2 linked regions of the Tahibacter amnicola genome follow. The protein of the gene in region 2 interacts with the protein of the main gene of each other region in a pairwise test. Links are inferred from orthologs where the notes say so. Each region holds a gene or a part of one and is shown on either strand. Other genes may lie near its edges.

Evidence for each region. Proteins that work in one complex are often made in the same cells at the same time.
Region 1: the proteins of N4264_RS19725 (region 2) and def interact in binary tests that used the Escherichia coli proteins (3 or more experiments, as listed by UniProt). The link is inferred for Tahibacter amnicola from one-to-one orthologs.

Annotation. Positions count from the first base shown.
Region 1 is NZ_CP104694.1:6,121,545-6,129,429, reverse strand. What follows is about bases 2,654-5,479. They hold def (peptide deformylase), read left to right. Parts: upstream 2,654-3,724; coding sequence 3,725-4,234; downstream 4,235-5,479. Other genes in these bases: rsmB (16S rRNA (cytosine(967)-C(5))-methyltransferase RsmB), read left to right, coding at 5,183-5,479; fmt (methionyl-tRNA formyltransferase), read left to right, coding at 4,242-5,186; N4264_RS24280 (LysM peptidoglycan-binding domain-containing protein), read right to left, coding at 2,654-3,509. Also shown: N4264_RS24290 (DNA topoisomerase I), read right to left, coding at 1-719; DNA-processing protein DprA, read right to left, coding at 1,015-2,175; more of N4264_RS24280, read right to left, coding at 2,355-2,653; more of rsmB, read left to right, coding at 5,480-6,484; N4264_RS24260 (DUF4390 domain-containing protein), read left to right, coding at 6,459-7,097; N4264_RS24255 (sensor histidine kinase), read left to right, coding at 7,073-7,885. UniProt on the Escherichia coli protein: Removes the formyl group from the N-terminal Met of newly synthesized proteins. Requires at least a dipeptide for an efficient rate of reaction. N-terminal L-methionine is a prerequisite for activity but the enzyme has broad specificity at other positions.
Region 2 is NZ_CP104694.1:5,017,520-5,022,040, forward strand. The notes cover bases 1,742-4,521. They hold N4264_RS19725 (aspartate-semialdehyde dehydrogenase), read right to left. Parts: upstream 3,761-4,521; coding sequence 2,723-3,760; downstream 1,742-2,722. Other genes in these bases: N4264_RS25665 (motility hub landmark protein FimV), read right to left, coding at 1,742-2,472; aroC (chorismate synthase), read right to left, coding at 3,825-4,521. Outside these bases: more of N4264_RS25665, read right to left, coding at 1-1,741.

The DNA.
Region 1 (7,885 bases), 1.1 Mb from region 2 along the record:
GCCAGCAACGCATCGCGGGCGGCGTGCGCATCGCGGGCGTTGGTCAGGTCGAACTGTTCGAACTTCTTGCCGTTCAGGCGCAGCAGACGCGCGCGGAACGGCTGCGTGGCATGGGCGACGTCGGCGTCCATGCTCCAGTATTCGCGCGGGACGAAACGTTCGATTTCGTCTTCGCGCTCGACAATCATGCGCAGCGCGGGCGACTGCACCCGGCCTGCCGAAAGGCCGCGCTGCACCTTGCGCCAGAGCACCGGCGAGAGATTGAAGCCAACCAGGTAATCCAGGGCGCGCCGCGCCTGTTGCGCGTTGACCAGGTCGAGCGAGAGCTCGCGCGGGTGCTCGACCGCGTCCTTGATGGCCTTGGGGGTAATTTCCGAGAACACCACGCGGTGGACGTCCTTGCCGTCGAGCAGGCCGCGTTCACGCAGGATCTCGCTGATGTGCCAGCTGATGGCTTCGCCTTCGCGATCCAAGTCGGTTGCCAGATACAGGGCTTCGGCCTTGGCCGCCGCCTTGGCGATGGCGTCGACGTGACGTTCGTTCTTGTCAATCACCGCGTAGTTCATGGCGAACTCGCGCTCGGGCTGCACCGCGCCTTCCTTGGGGACCAGGTCGCGCACATGCCCGTAGGAGGCAAGGACGGTGAAGTCCTTGCCCAGGTATTTGTTGATCGTCTTCGCCTTTGCGGGCGATTCGACGATGAGAAGATTCTTGGCCATCGGGTCTGGCGCGTCCTCTGCGCATGCCGGCGGGCGAGCCGCCGACCGCTCTGGTCAGGGTTTGGAAAGGGCCGGGCGCTGCGGACTGCCCTCGTCTTTTTTCATCGTGCACACACGCCGCAGCGTGCTGTCAAGCCGGACTTCGGGAAGTTGTGCGGTGCGACACGGGCGATCGACCATCGTCCGGCCGGTCCGGCAGGACATCGCCGCGACCGAATGGCCTGTTGGAAAAACAATTGCAAAATCAGCGCATTGAGGTCGTGACACGGGTTTCTGGCGGCAAATCTCGGCGCCATCAGCTGCGCATATAGCGGCCGCCCCCGGCGGAAACAACCTCTCCCTGCAGTTCCAGCACCAGCAACATCGAGGAAAGCGCCGAAATACTCATGGCCGCGCGGTCGGCGAGTTCGTCCAGGCTGAGTGGATCGTGGCCCAGCGCGGCGAGAAGGCGCACATAATCGGCGTCGCGCTCGACTCCGGCCGCCTCGACAGGGGAGGCGGCTGCCGGCGCCAGCCGGGCCCGCAGCCGCTCGCCCAGGATGAGGGCCATCGGTGCCAGCTCGGCGACGATTTCCTCGCTGGCTTCGACGAGCTTGGCGCCCTGGCGGATCAGCTGGTGACAGCCGCGCGCGAGCGGATTGTGGATCGAGCCGGGGAGGGCGAACACCTCGCGCCCCTGCTCGGCCGCCAGGCGTGCCGTGATGAGCGAGCCGGACTTGAGCCCCGCCTCGATCACCAGCACCCCGAGGGACAGGCCGGCAATCAGGCGGTTGCGGCGTGGAAAGTGGCCCGGGCGGGCATCGGTGCCCGGCGGAAATTCCGTGACGATGACGCCGCTCGCGCCGATTCGCCCGGCCAGTTCCGCATGCTTGCGCGGATAGACCAGGTCGGGCCCGGTACCCATCACCGCGATCGTCGTTCCTGGCGCCTCCAGGGCGCCCAGGTGCGCGGCACCGTCGACCCCGTCGGCGAGCCCGCTGGTGATGGCAAAGCCGCCCTGGGCGAGGCTGCGGGCGAAACTGCGGGCATTGGCGAGGCCACCGGCGGTTGCACTGCGCGCACCGACCACGCCGATCTGCGGAACCCACAGCAGGCCTGGCTCGCCGATCACGAACAGGGCTGCCGGCGGCTGAGCCGTATCGCGCAGCAACGGCGGGTAATCCGCATCGTGCCAGGTGAGCAGGTGATGCCGCGGCAGGGCAAGCCAGGCTTCGTCCTCGTCCAGACGGCCTTCGTCCGGCTGCCGCAGCCAGGCCAGCGAGGCCTCGTCAATGGCGAATTCGCGGCGCAGCAGGTCGATCGTGTCCACCGCGGCAGTGGCACTGCCGGCGCGCTCGACCAGCGAACGGATGCTGACGCCGCCCAGCCCAGGGGCACGCAGCAAGGCCAGCCAGGCACGGGTTTCCGCGTTGCTGCGCGTCGGTGCCGGGGCAGGGGTATCGGGCGGGGTAGTCATACCATCCTTGGGCCACGTGGGTGCAGCGTCCAGGCTGCCGTGAAGGTGTCTCGCCGCGTAAGACACTGCGAAACGCGCTCAAAACCGCTGGCGTTCAATCCGTTGGCGCACGGTTTCGCGAACCTGAAAGTAAAACGGCGCGGACAAGCCGCGCCGTTGTGAGTCGCTGATCGATACCGTCAGTCGGGTGCGCGCAGGACGTCCTGGCGGTGCACCGGACGCAGGCCGTCCATCACCAGGCCGTAGCTGACCCGGTCGAAGGTGCGGAAGATCATCACGTGGCCGATGTATTCCTCCGGCAGGGTGACCTTGGCGTCCTTCGGGTGGAACAGGTGCTTGGCCGTGCCCTCGGTATAGGCGTAGTCGTCGTTGATCGTCTCGCCCGGCGTATAGATCGAGTACGTCTCGCCGTTCTCGACGCCGTCGGCGGCGCCGCGCGACAGTGCCACGACCTGACGCGGGCCGATCGCGTTCACCGCATCGGTGAAGGCCAGGACCTTGAAGTCGCTCGGCACTTCTTCCGGCGGGTGCGGCAGGTACTGGGAATCGTAGGGCTTGTCTTCGACCGGCATGATCAGGTCGCCGGGGCGAACTTCCATGTCGGAGTAGGTGACCAGCATCGAGCTCGGGCTGCCCTCGCGGGTAACCTGGGCGTTGCCGATGACCTGCACCTCGTAGCCGAGCACCTTCACGTCGCCGGAGAAGGTGTGCTCCATCGGACTGTGCACCCACAGCACCTTGGACTGGCCGTGCAGCGGATCGACCTCGCGCACGTGGGTCGTCGGCGCACCGCCTTTTTCCTTGGGCGGCAGCGAGTAGTACAGGTTGGTCGGCCGTACCACGACGAAACGGTCGCCTGCCTTGCCGTCGCTGTTGCGCACGTAGATCAGGTTGCCGCTGGTCCCGCGCAGCTTGTTTTCTTCGATGGCCAGGACATGCGGCAGGCCCTTGAACGTTTTCTCGTCCACGACCCGCATGTTCTTCAGGAAATGCTCGATGTCCTTGAGCGGAATCGGCTGGATGGCCTCATCCAGTGGCGAGGAGCGCACGCGCGGCCCGGTGCCACTCAGGCGATAGCGCCCGTTGAGATAGGAGAGATTGAGCACATCACCCGGATAGATCAGGTGGGGGTTCTCCACCTGCGGATTGGCCTGCCAGATCTCAGGCCAGAGCCACGGTTTCTTCAGGAAACGCGCGGAAATGTCCCACAGCGTATCCCCGCGTTTTACCGTGTAGGTATCAGGGTGGTCGGTGCGCAACTCGGCTTCGCTGACGGCGGCGGCAGCGACGGTGAGCAGCAGTCCAGCAAAAAGTGCAGGTAGTTTTTTAAGCATGGCTGCCAATTACCTGATTCCCCAAGGGCCTTGTGAGTGTAGCCTAAGAAAAATCGCACGCAAGCGATAGTCGCCGGGCGGTTAAGGCCGCCGGCCGCAAAAATCGCCGCGGCACCCCCTAAGCGGTCGATTCCGCGTAGAATTTCGGCATGTTATGCGCAGGGCGGGTATGGCTTCCGCCAACTTCCGCGCAAATCGCTTTCGAGGTATCCGTCGTGGCAAAGCTGACCATCCTGGAATTTCCCGATCCCCGGCTGCGCACCAAGGCGCAACCGGTGACTGAATTCGGACCGGACCTCAAACGTCTGGTGGCCGACATGTTCGAGACCATGTACGAGGCGCCGGGCATTGGCCTGGCCGCCACGCAGGTCAACGTGCACCGGCAGTTGCTGGTGCTGGATGTCTCCGAGGAGAAAAACCAGCCGCGCGTGTTCGCCAATCCGCGCGTGGTGGCCAAGGACGGCATCCAGACCTACCAGGAAGGCTGCCTGTCCGTACCCGGCATCTACGCAGATGTCGAGCGGGCCAACCTGATCACGGTCGAAGCCGAGGACGCGGACGGCAAGACCTTCCGCCTCGACGCCGACGGCCTCCTCGCCGTCTGCATCCAGCACGAGATGGATCACCTGGCCGGACGCCTGTTCGTCGACTACCTCTCGCCGCTCAAGCGCGAGATGGTGCGCAAGAAGCTCGAAAAGCAGCGCCGCAACGCGGCCAGCGGCTGAGGTTGGCATGAGCCAGGCTCTGCGCGTGGTGTTCGCCGGAACACCGGAGTTTGCCGTGCCTTGCCTCGCCGCCTGCCGTCAGGCAGGGGTCGAGGTGGTGGCTGTCTACACCCAGCCGGATCGCCCGGCCGGCCGCGGGCGCAAGCTCACGCCCAGCCCCGTCAAGCAGGCGGCCGAAGCCGCCGGCCTGCCGGTGGAACAACCCGAAACGCTGCGCAATCCGGCCGCCCGGGCGGTGCTGGCGGCGTACCGGCCGGATCTGATGGTCGTCGTGGCCTATGGCCTGATCCTGCCGCAGTCCGTGCTGGACATCCCGGCCTTCGGTTGCTGGAACGTGCATGCCTCGCTGCTGCCGCGCTGGCGGGGTGCCGCGCCGATCCAGCGCGCGGTCCTCGCCGGTGATGCGGAAAGTGGCGTGTGCCTGATGCGCATGGAGAAGGGCCTGGATACGGGCCCGGTCATCGCGCGCACCGTTACGGCGCTGTCACCTGCGGAGACGGGCGGTTCGCTGCACGATCGCCTGAGTGTGATGGGTGCCGAGGTACTGGCGCCTGCATTGTTGACGCTCGCGGCTGCGCGGCAGGCACCGCCCTGCGACCCGCAGCCGGTGGATGGCGTCACCTACGCACACAAGCTCGACAAGGCTGAAGCGGTGATCGACTGGCGCGACAGCGCACAGGCGATCGAACGCAAGGTGCGCGCGTTTGACCCGTGGCCCGTCGCCGAGGGTGACGTGGCGGGCGAGCGCCTGCGCGTGTGGTCTGCCGTTGCCGTCGGCGACGGCGGGCGCGGTCAGCCCGGAGACATCGTGGCGGCCGGTCGCGATGGCATCGACGTTGCCACTGGCGACGGCGTGCTGCGGATCCGCGAACTGCAGCGCGCCGGTGGGCGCCGTGTGCAGGCCGTGGACTACCTCAATGCGCGTCCCGAGCTGCGCAAGGCCATCACATGAACGACGCGCGGGCTTTGGCCGCCCAAGGCCTCGATCGCATCGTGCGCGGTGGCGTCTCGCTGCGCGCTGCGTTTGCGGAACTTTCCCCTCGTATCAAAGAGCCGCGCGACCGCGCGCTGCTGTCTGCACTGCTGCACGACGGCGCGCGCTGGTGGCCACGCTACGACGCCGTGCTGGACCGCCTCGTGCAGAAACCGCTGCGCACGCGCGAACCGCTGGTGCATGCGCTGATGGTGCTTGGCCTGGTCCAGGTGGCTGCGATGGGCATGGCCGAATACGCCGCTGTCGCCGCGACGGTGGAAGCCGCGCGTCGCCTGAACCGTCCGCACTTCGCCGGATTGATCAACGCGGTGCTGCGCCGCTTCCTGCGTGACCGTGACGATATCGAGGCCATGATCCAGGCCGATCCGGTTGCGGCATCGGCACATCCGCGCTGGTTGATGGAACGCCTGCAGTCCGACTGGCCCGGGCAGTGGCCGGCGATCATCGCGGCCGGCAACGCGGCGGCTCCGTTGGTTTTGCGCGTCAATCGCCGGCGTGCCACCGTTGATGCGCTCCTGGCGCGTCTTCTGGCGGCCGGCATCGAGGCGCAGAAGCACGCGCATCTGGCGGACGCCGTGGTTCTCGCCGAGAGCACCGACGTCACCCAGCTGCCGGGTTTCGCCGAAGGCCTGTTTTCCGTGCAGGACGGCGCGGCCCAGCTGACGGCGCCGCTGCTGGCCCTGGCCGCCGGCCAGCGCGTGCTCGATGCCTGCGCGGCGCCCGGCGGCAAGGCCGCGCAATGCCTGGAACAGGCCGATGTAAAGCTGCTTGCGCTGGATCGTGATGCACGCCGTCTTGAGTCGGTGACCGACACGCTGCAGCGGCTGGGATTGAGCGGCCGCTGCGTCGCCGCCGACGCGGCCACGCCGGATACCTGGTGGGACGGCCAACCTTTCCACCGCATCCTGCTCGATGCCCCGTGCAGCGCCACTGGCGTCATCCGGCGCCAACCGGATATCCGTCTGCACCGCCGTGCGGCTGATATCGCGCCGCTGGTCGCCGAGCAGGCGCGCCTGCTCGAGGCCCTGTGGCCCCTGCTGGCACCGGATGGTCGCCTGGTCTATGCCACCTGTTCGATACTGCGCGCCGAGAACGCGGACCAGGTCGATACCTTCCTGGCCCGTCATCCGGACGCGGTCGCCGAAACCGTCATTCCAGAATGGTTCGGGCGTGCCAGCGGCGCCGGGCGCCAGAACCTTCCGGGGGAGAATGGCATGGACGGGTTTTTCTATGCGGTCCTGCGCAAAGCCGGCTGAACGCCAGGCCCTTGCCTCCCGCGACGGTGTGTCGCGGGGCAGCGCGTTTTCTGCTCCCCTCCTGGTAGCACTTCGCGCACTCGGTGCGGCGGCGCTGCTGCTGCTCTGCGGGTGCTCGTCCAACCAGGCACACCTGGCCGTCGCCTCGGCGCGCATCGAGCCGCGCGGCGGCGCAACGGCCCTGGTGGTCGACTGCGACTGGAAGCCCAGCGAGGCCATGCTCGAGGCGCTGGACCATGGCATCGCGCTGGGCCTGCGCCTGCGCCTGTATCGCGAGCAGCCCGGCCTGATCGGCTGGCGCCGCGTCGCCAGCATCGAGCGCCACGTGGACCTCCGCTACTACCCGCTGACGCGCCGCTACCAGTTGCGTGACCTGGATATCGGCACTGTTCAGAGCTTCGGCGTTCGCGCCGCGGCACTGGCCGCACTCAGCCGGCTGGAACTGCCTCTGCGCGGCGGTGCGATGGCCGCGCAGGCCGGTGAACGTCATCGGCTGCGCATCGAGCTGGATACCTCGGCGCTGCCCGGGGCATTGCGCCTGCCGGCCCTGATCAGTCCCGCCTGGCGCCAGGATGACGTGGAGCTCAAATGGTCCGCTACCGGCGCGGGCTGACGTGGCTGACCCGACGGGTCCTGCCCGCGCTGGCGGTGCTGGCCCTGCTGGGCTGCGCGTTGCTGCTGGCCGGCGATGCGGCCAGTGGCAGCAATCGCCTGGGGCGTCTGTATCCATGGATGCTCGGCTTCGCCAGTCTCGCCTTGCTGGTACTGATTGCGGTGATCGCCGTCCGCCTGGTGCGCCTGTTCCAGGACGTGCGCCGCGAAGTGCCCGGTGCGCGGCTCACGCGCCGGCTCCTGGCCATGCTGATGGTGCTGGCACTGCCGCCGGTCGTGGTGGTGTACGGATTTGCGATCAATTTCCTCAATGCCACGGTCGATGCCTGGTTCAACGTGCGCCTGGAGCAATCGCTGGACGACGCACTGGAAGTCGGGCGGCTGTACATCGACGAACGCCTGCGCGTCACCGAGGAAGCCAGCGCCCGGCTAGCGACGGCCCTGGCCGATGTGCCGGAAGGCGACACCCAGGCGAAACTCGACGAGGTGATCGACGCGCTCGCGGCGACGGAGCTCACCGTGTTCGGCGACAACGCGACGGTGATTGCCACCGCGAGCTCGGATCCGCGATTTCTCAATCCCGCGTACCCGGATGCCGCCACCCTCATGCGCCTGTCCGGCGGTGGTCGCTACGCCTCGGCCGAACCGATCGGCGAAACCCTGGTGCTGCGCGTGCTGGCGCGTGTGGGCGAGGCCAGCGGCAAGCCGCGGTTGCTGCAGGCCCTGTTTCCGCTGCCGGAGAAGCTGCGCCCGCTGACCCAGCACATTGAAGCGGCCAGTTTTGACTTC
Region 2 (4,521 bases):
GTCGTCGATGCGCGACGGCGGTGCCGTCTCGACCGGCGCGGCGCGGGTGGGTTCCGAGATCCGCGTGTCGAAATCCATCGGCGGCAGGTCGAGGGCAAAATCGTCCTCCCGCGATACGACCGGCGAAGCAACCGGCGCGGCCGACATCGGCGCCACGGGCGACGGCGGTGCGATAGTGCGGTCAGTCAGGTCAAAGTCGAAGTTGTCGTCTTCGATCGGACGCGGCGCCGGCGGAGGCGCACCCTTGCCGAAGTCGCTGACGTCGTCGAAACCGTCAAAGCGCATCGGCTCGGGCTCGTGCATCGCGCCGAAGGCCGGCGGTGGCGCACTCGGCGCCATCGCCTGCTGGTCCGGTGCGAACAACGGGTTATGCGGCGCAAGCTCGCGGCCCATGCTCTTGACCTGCTGCCACTCCGGCATATCCGTGTCGTAGATATGCGCGTACATGGCCTGCGCAGCCGCTTCGAACTTATCCGCATCGCCCTGCGCGTAGTACAGGCTGGTGAGCTCCAGATGCGCGCCAGTGTCGTCCGGGTACTGCGCCAGACGGTCGAGCAATGCATGCTCTTCGTCGTGCTGCGCGGCCAACGCCTCGTTCATGCCGCCGGTGGTGACCGGAACCGGCTTCGGACGACGCAGGATCTTCATCGCGGCAAAGCCAACGACACCCAGCAGCAGCGCACCACCAATTCCGAGCAGCCAGGTCTGGCGGTACCAGGGCTCAGCCACGGGCAGCGGCTGCACCTTGGCCGGTGTGGACGGCTTGGCAGGCGTGGTCGTGCTGGTGGCCGGCTTGGGCGGCGTGGTCGCCGCAGTCGTCGACGGCGTGGTCGTCGCCGGGGTTGTCGCAGACGGCGTCGTGGTTGCCGGCGTTGTTGCGGACGGCGTGGTCGCCGACGGAGTCGTCGTGGCGGTGGAAGGCGTCGTCGTCGACGGGGTCGTCGCGGAAGGCAGCGTCGAAGTCGTCGACGGCGCCGTGGTGGAAGGCGTGGTCGTCGACGGCGTCGTGGCAGTCGTCGTCGACGGGGTCTTCGACGGTTCGCCCGAGGCGCTGCCCCAGATATCTTCCTTGGTGAATTCAGGCTGCTTGGGCGCGGTCACGGTCGTCGTCGTCGACGCCGTTGAAGGCGTCGTCGTGGACGGCGTGGTCGTCGACGGTGCAGTTGTCGTTGTGGCGGTCGACGGTGTCGTAGTGGACGGTGTCGTCGCCGCTGGCGTCGTGGTGGTGGTCGCAGACGGCGTTGCGCTGGACTTGGACTGCAGCTCCTTCAGCTTCTTCTGCAGGTCCGCCAGTTCGCTGTCCTTGATAGCCAGCAGCTTGTCGTTCTTGGTCTTGAGGTCTTCCAGCTCACGGACCCGCGACTTGAGCTCGGAAGCTTCCTGCTCACGGCTGGCCAGTGCTTCCTTCGTGCGCGCCAGTTCGGCGCGCGTGGTGGAGTCGCCGGTTCCGCCGGCACCCGGCTTGTCGGCAGCGACCGCGGTGTCCTTGGCCGCCTTGGGCGGAACCAGTTCCAGGCGATCCGAAGCCGGCTTGGATGGTTTGCTGGCCGTCGACGTCGAAGCCGCACTGGTCGCCGCTGCCGGCGTGGACCCGCTGTCGGCGACGAGGGTGGGCGAACTGGCCGCACCACCGCGCGCCGCTTCGTTCTGGCTGCGGACTTCGGCCGCGGCGGCCGCGGCATTACCGACGGCCTTCATTTCTTCCGCGCTCGGCACGCGCAGGATGGCGCCGCGCTTGAGCGAGTTGATGTTGTCTTTGTAGAAGGCGTTGGGGTTGTTGCGCAGCAGCGACAGCATGACCTGGTTGAGGGTCACGCTCTCGTCCGGCCGCGTCGCCGCCGCCACTTCCCACAGCGTTTCACCCGCGGCCACCGGGCCATATTCACCCGGAGCAGCCGTCGTCGCAGCTGGCTTGGATGGCGCGGACGGGGGCGGCGCCGCCACCGTGGCGGGTGCTTCAACGGACTTCGGCGGCTTGGACGGCTTTGCCGACTTGGACGGCAACGCCTGCGTGGCGGCCGAAGAAGCGGAGTCCTTGAGCGGGGCGGTGGTCGCCTTGGAGCCCTTGACGGCGGGAGCCATCGTGGGCGGATCCAGCAGCACGGTGTACTCGCGCAGCAGCTTGCCCTTGGCCCAGTTCACTTCGATCAGGAAGTCGAGGAAAGGATCGCGGACCGCCTCGGAGGTCGTCACGCGGATCACGGCGTTGCCCTTGGCGCCCGTCGCGACGGTGAATTCCAGCGGTACGACGATGCGGGAGCGGGAAAGTCCGACGCGTTCGAAATCGGCGGCGGCAGCCAGCGCGACACTGAGACTGGCGGTTTCATCCGGACCACCAGTAACCGGAATCTCGGCAACCAGGGGCTCGTTCAAACCCGACTTGACCTGGATCATTCCCAGGCCCAGCGCAAGCGCGTTGGTACTTCCCAGCGCAAGCGCGACGGCCAGCGTTAATTTCTTTGATCCATTCATGAGGTCAGCCCCCCGGTGGCAGCGGCCTGTGGCCTGATATTCGATCCGTTAAAACTCCGCTATCCATCGACCACCACTCGTGTGAAGGCCGATCCCCTTTCGGCGCCCAAGCTTCCGAAAGATCATTTGACCAATCAGCCACTTGCGTGACTGATGGCCACGCCCGGCATCCTGCCGGACGGCGACTGGACGGCGGATTTAGCCGCCGTTCAATCTCGAAAATGCCTTATAACACAATCGTAACTATAGATCACAGATACGATTTCACCAATAGCTCAGCAACCTGCACCGCGTTCAACGCGGCCCCTTTTCGGATGTTGTCGGAAACAATCCAGAGATTGAGGCCACGGGGATGGGAAATATCCTCGCGGATCCGGCCGACGAAGACGGGATCCTGGCCGGCAGCGTGAGTGACCGGTGTTGGATAGCCGCCGGGCTTGCGCTCGTCGACCACCACGATGCCGGGCGCGCTTTCTAACAGTTTGCGAGCCTCATCCGCTGTGATCTTGTCGCGGGTTTCGATATGTACCGCCTCGGAGTGGCCGTAAAACACCGGCACGCGCACGGCGGTGGGATTCACCTCGATAGACGCGTCACCCAGGATTTTGCGCGTCTCCCACACCATTTTCATCTCTTCTTTGGTGTAGCCGTTCTCCTGGAACGCATCGATCTGGGGAATCAGGTTAAACGCTATCTGGTTCGGGAACTTCGTGGGGGTAAATTCTTGAAAATTCAGGATGGCGGCGGTTTGCTTGCCCAGCTCCTCCATGCCCGAGCGCCCCGCCCCGGACACCGACTGGTAGGTCGCGACATTGATCCGGGTGATGCCGGCCGCGCGATGCAGCGGCGCCAGCGCGACCAGCATCTGCATCGTCGAACAGTTGGGGTTGGCAATGATGCCGCGGCGGGTATAGCCGGCGATGTCGTCCGGATTGACCTCGCTGACGACCAGCGGGATGTCGTCCTGGTAGCGGAACTCGGACGTGTTGTCGATCACCACCGCGCCCGCCGCGGCGGCGCGGGGGGCATGCTCGCGGCTGACACTGCCGCCGGCGGAGAAAAAGGCGATATCCACGCCGTCGAAATCGTACTGGGCCAGATCGCGCACCAGCACTTTCTGGTTACCGAACTCGACGTGGCTGCCGGCCGAACGTTCACTCGCCAGGGGCACGAATTCACTGATCGGGAACTGGCGCTCCTTGAGGATGCTGATCAACGTCTCACCCACGGCGCCGGTCGCGCCCACCATGGCCACCTTGAACTTGCGATCCGCGGAATTTGCAGACATTTATAATTCTCCAGTTTGATACACGAAGGGTGCGCCAGCGCGCCGCGTCGACGCGCGGAGCTGCTTATTTGACGGTTTTACCCGGAATTTTCGGCAGAATTTCGCCGACATCGCCGCACTGGGCGCGATGACGCAGCGCCTGGTCCATCAGGACCAGCGCCATCATGGCCTCGGCGATCGGCGTGGCACGGATGCCCACGCAGGGATCGTGGCGACCCTTGGTCACCACCTCGACCGGCTCGCCGCGGACATTCACGCTGCGGCCGGGAATCAGGATGCTGGAGGTCGGCTTGAGCACGATCGAGGCGATCACTGCCTGGCCCGTGGAAATTCCGCCCAGGATGCCGCCCGCATGATTGGACAGGAAGCCCTCGGGAGTCATCTCGTCGCGGTGTTCGCTGCCGCGCTGCTCCACCGCAGCGAAGCCGTCGCCGATCTCCACGCCCTTGACCGCATTGATGCTCATCAGTGCCGCAGCCAGTTCGCCGTCGAGCTTGCCGTAGATCGGCTCGCCCCAGCCGGGTGGCACGTTATCGGCCACGACCGTGACGCGGGCGCCGATGGAATCGCCGGACTTGCGCAGCTTGTCCATGAACGATTCGAGCTCGGCCACCATGGCGGCGTCCGGCCAGAAAAAGGGATTCTCTTCAACCGCCGCCCAGTCAAACGTACGCGGCTGGTGCGGACCCAGTGCCGCGAGGTAGCCGCGCACCGTGATACCAGACTTTTCCGCCAGCCAGCGCTTGGCGATCACACCGGCC